One region of the Anaerobacillus sp. 63XJN7_5_ISO-PGPR-S23-430 genome, then DNA from elsewhere that is predicted to be linked to it. Evidence: riboswitches for the same ligand, from Rfam matches in the RefSeq annotation. Region 1 holds a riboswitch; the other holds the start of a gene.

Region 1 (2,202 bases):
TGACGGATAATTTACGCCCTGCTCTCTATCAGGCAAAATATGAAGCCACAATAGCAAATCGAATGAATGAAGCAAAAGACCACCTATACTCTGTAGCAGGAAAGTGTTGTGAATCAGGTGATATGTTAATTTGGGATTGCCAGTTACAGCGAGCGATTGCTGGTGATACGATGGCTGTTTTTTCAACGGGGGCATATGGTTATTCCATGGCAAATAACTACAATAGATTACCAAGACCAGCTGTTGTCTTTGTTGAAAATGGTGAGGCCAACCTTGTTGTTGAGAGAGAGTCATACGAGGATTTAGTTCGACATGATTTGCCATTAAAACAAGCGATTATATCAAAATAATAGTTGAAAAGCATAAATGATATGGAACAGCTTCAGTCTGTGCTATAATGAAAGAGCTTTTAAGAAAATTGTTAGTGCAGGAGGATTTATTTATGAAAAAAGGAACAATTGCATTTGAAAATGGAGAAGTTATTGAAATTGAATTTTATCCAGAAGCAGCACCTAACACTGTTGCTAACTTTGAGAAGCTTGCAAATGAAGGTTTCTACAACGGTGTGAATTTTCACCGTGTAATCCCTGGTTTTGTTGCTCAAGGTGGAGATCCTACAGGTTCTGGAATGGGTGGACCAGGATATACAATTGACTGTGAAACAGAAGGTAACCCTCATAAGCACGTAGCAGGCTCATTGTCTATGGCACATGCTGGTAAAAACACGGGCGGCAGTCAGTTTTTCCTAGTTCATGAACCTCAGCCTCATCTAGACGGCGTTCATACCGTTTTTGGTCAAGTAACAGAAGGAATGGATACGGTCCTTCGCGTTAAACAGGGTGACGTAATGAAAGAAGTAAAAGTCTGGGACGAAGAATAGATCAGACTCTTAAAAACTTAATACTTTCCTTCGGGGTCGGGTGAAAATCCCAACCGGCGGTGATGACTAGCTTATGCTAGCTAAGTCCGTGACCCGGTTGCGTAAGCAAACGGTGGATCTGGTGAGAAACCAGAACCGACAGTATAGTCTGGATGGGAGAAGGAATAAAAGTGACCAATTTCCTTTTGAATCATAGATTCAAAAGGCTTATTTGGCATATACTTTTGCCTCCCGGGACAGCTGTGTTTTGGGAGGCTTTTTTTGTTCTCCTTCTCAACCAATAATGGAGAGTGGAACAGGAGTAAATACGATGAATCATACGGATTTTATGAAAACAGCGATCGATTTAGCTAGAAGTACGATAGGTCAAACGCGTCCGAATCCCTCCGTAGGAGCTGTCATTGTTAATAGTGGGCGTATCGTAGGGATGGGAGCTCATTTAAAGGCTGGAGAAGGCCATGCCGAAATTCAAGCACTCAAGATGGCGGGCAATCGAGCAAGTGGGAGTACTGCCTATGTGACACTAGAGCCATGTAGTCATCATGGAAAGACGCCTCCTTGTGCTGATGCTTTAATTCAAGCAGGAGTCAAAGAGGTATTTATTGCAAGTCAAGATCCGAATCCCCTGGTCGCAGGAAATGGTGTGACTAAACTAAAGAAAGCAGGCATAGCTGTCCATATTGGGCTTATGGAAGAAGAAGCCTTACAGCTAAACCGGATGTTTTTCCATTACATTACACAAAAAAGACCATTTGTAACGTTGAAAGCTGCTACAACGCTTGATGGCAAAATAGCAACTCATTCAGGTGATAGTAAATGGATTACGGGGGAAGACTCGAGAAAAGATGTTCATGCCTATCGTCATCAACATGATGCCATTCTTGTAGGTATTGGAACCGTCCTCTCTGATGACCCATCACTAACGACTCGTTTCGGTGAAGGGCTATCGCCGATTAGAATCGTGTTAGATCGTCAATTGAGGATGCCTTCTGACGCTAAAGTAATAAGTGATGAGAATGCAGAAACATGGATCATTACAACAAAACGAGCTGCGCTAAAAAATAAGCGATCTTTCCCAAAACATGTCCAAATCATCGCTGTAACAGATCCACTGCTCCCAATGGATAAAGTTCTTGACCTTTTAGGGGAACGAGAAATTACATCAGTATTTGTTGAAGGTGGTTCAGAAATACACGGTAGCTTTCTTGAATCACGCTCTTTTCAACAAGTTATTACATACATTGCGCCGAAGCTAATTGGTGGGAGTCAATCTCCTACGGCTTTCGGAGGTGCAGGTTTTAAAACGATGAATGAAGCGATCG
Region 2 (2,202 bases), 1.8 Mb from region 1:
TGGACTTCTGGGTCCATTTTGTTTGCGTTCACGATCAAGAGATTCTGCAATAAAAAGGGCGTCAGGATTGATTTCTAGTATAGCGTTTACTCGTGGATTATAATTTGCGATTTGTTCAAGATAGTACTGTACGAGCTGGAGAGAAGTAAGGTTGTCTTCTAACATTGCTTGCTGAAGATCAAGGATCGTTGATTTTTCTAACCATTCTAATGACAGCATATAGTATCCCCCATGAGAATCCTTTTTGTAACTATTTCAACAAAAATTGGTAAAATCCTTTTGCAATAGTCAGTTCTTGAGCGTTCGTTTTCAATTCACATAAAAAACCCGAATCTCTTTGTAAGATTCGGGTTTTGATATTTATGCAACTCTCGTTTGACGAGCAAACCAAGGTTTTAATTTTATAAAGAAGGCAACGAATATACTTGCTATAATAGCGCCTTTTACAAGGTTGAATGGTGTAATTCCTGTTAATACGAGAGCCTGACGAGCTGATGAAGACATTTCTTCAAAGCCCATAAACCACGTATATGCTGGAAGAATAATTAAATAGTTCAACAGTCCCATCACTGCCGACATTAGAATCGTTCCGAGCGTCAATCCCAGTGCTAACCCTTTCTGAGTTTGATTAAATTTACGGAAGATTAAAGAAGTTGGTACGATCAAGAAAACTCCTGCAATGAAGTTTGATATTTGACCAATTGGTACTCCGGTGAAGCTTCCTTGAATTCCAAAGTGAATGAAATTCTTAATCGCTTCTACAAGTATCCCAGCAACTGGACCATACAGAATGGCAACAAATAGTGCTGGAATTTCACTGAAGTCTATTTGTAGAAAAACAGGAAATCCAGGCAGTGGAAAATCTAAAAGCATTAACAAGTAAGAAATACTGCTGAACATCGCAACGACAATCATACGTTGCGTTTTTGAAACACTTTTCATTTTGACATTGCTCCCTTTTTTTCGAACCACCGAAAAAGGAGATGTGGCCCCAGTGCACACAAAAAACCATGAGTATGGGGCTCATGGTTACGGCATGGGGAAATAAGCAAGCTTCTGTTATAATTCAAAGAAAGCTTACTACTCCACCATCTTCTCCCATCCAGACTATACTGTCGGCTCTGGAATCACACCAGATCCTGCCCAAATTACAGGCTCGCGGGCTTGAGGAATTACTTATCCTTCACCGCCGGTCGGGAATTACACCCTGCCCCGAAGATAGTTCGTTATAATATTTACAAGTTCATTATACAGCGAAAGTAGCGATATCTCAATGAAAACATCTTGAACATATGCTATTTTGTGATAACGCTTTCTTTTTAGGGGGGCTAGCAGAGACATAAACTTAAAAGCTCTCCATCTTTGAAGAGGGAGAGCTTAAAATAAAGCGCTATTATTTTTTCTCAGAGAGCCACGTTGCGACCTTTTCAGCGTCTCCACCTTGGATGACACCAGCAGGCATACCGCCGCCTTTACCATTCTTAATTATTTCTAGAATTTCATCTTTTGAATACTTGCCACCTACTGCTTCAAGAGCAGGACCAGCACCGCCTCCAAGGTTTTCACCATGACATGACGCGCAGTTTTGAGAGAAGATTTTCTCGGCTTCTCCTCCAGCTGAATCTCCACCGCCTTCTTCAGACTGTTCACTATGGCCGGCTTCATTTCCACCAGCATGTTCTTCGGTTGTGGATAGCCAGTATGTAAAGCCTACAACCATAACTAGGAACAAAATTATTGCAGTAATATATGCGGATGATTTTCCCATTCTGTTCACCTCCTGTATCCTCATCTTTATCATACTTTTCAAACATTCAATTATCAAATATATTTTGCTTATTTCTTCCTGAATTATGTATGCGTTTCTATGATCACTAGTGAAAAAATCTTCTATTTTGGGGTGCGGATTCATAGACATAGAGTATGACGTTTAAGGAGCGGGGGGACAGGAAATGAAGAGCAGCTCACGCATGCTGTTTAGTGATACAAGCAGTAGACAAATTAGGTTTGTTTCTTTCTTTTCAATTGTAGGACTTATTCTCCTGTTTATTGTAGCAGGAATGATTTCCTCATCAGAAACGAAGTATCAACTCTCCTCTTCTGTGTTACATGATTGGATTACAAGTTTCTCGACTGAAGCTCTCGTTTATGGAATGGGGACGGAAAACCATTACTTGACTCAAGTACTACCAGAGGAAAGTG

Evidence for each region. Region 1 has a riboswitch for FMN ahead of ribD (bifunctional diaminohydroxyphosphoribosylaminopyrimidine deaminase/5-amino-6-(5-phosphoribosylamino)uracil reductase RibD). Riboswitches for the same ligand answer to the same signal wherever they lie in the genome.
Region 2: another riboswitch for FMN. It lies ahead of AC0VYJ_RS04040 (ECF transporter S component); the one in region 1 lies ahead of ribD (bifunctional diaminohydroxyphosphoribosylaminopyrimidine deaminase/5-amino-6-(5-phosphoribosylamino)uracil reductase RibD).

The regions. Positions count from the first base shown of each region.
Region 1 covers NZ_CM149686.1:2,521,367-2,523,568, reverse strand. The annotation lists gene lysA (diaminopimelate decarboxylase) at 1-350, shown strand, start outside; gene AC0VYJ_RS13325 (peptidylprolyl isomerase) at 443-880, shown strand; FMN riboswitch at 903-1,048, shown strand; gene ribD (bifunctional diaminohydroxyphosphoribosylaminopyrimidine deaminase/5-amino-6-(5-phosphoribosylamino)uracil reductase RibD) at 1,191-2,202, shown strand, end outside.
Region 2 covers NZ_CM149686.1:738,266-740,467, forward strand. The annotation lists gene AC0VYJ_RS04035 (amidase family protein) at 1-219, opposite strand, end outside; gene AC0VYJ_RS04040 (ECF transporter S component) at 361-942, opposite strand; FMN riboswitch at 1,087-1,224, opposite strand; gene AC0VYJ_RS04045 (c-type cytochrome) at 1,394-1,720, opposite strand; gene spoIIP (stage II sporulation protein P) at 1,953-2,202, shown strand, end outside.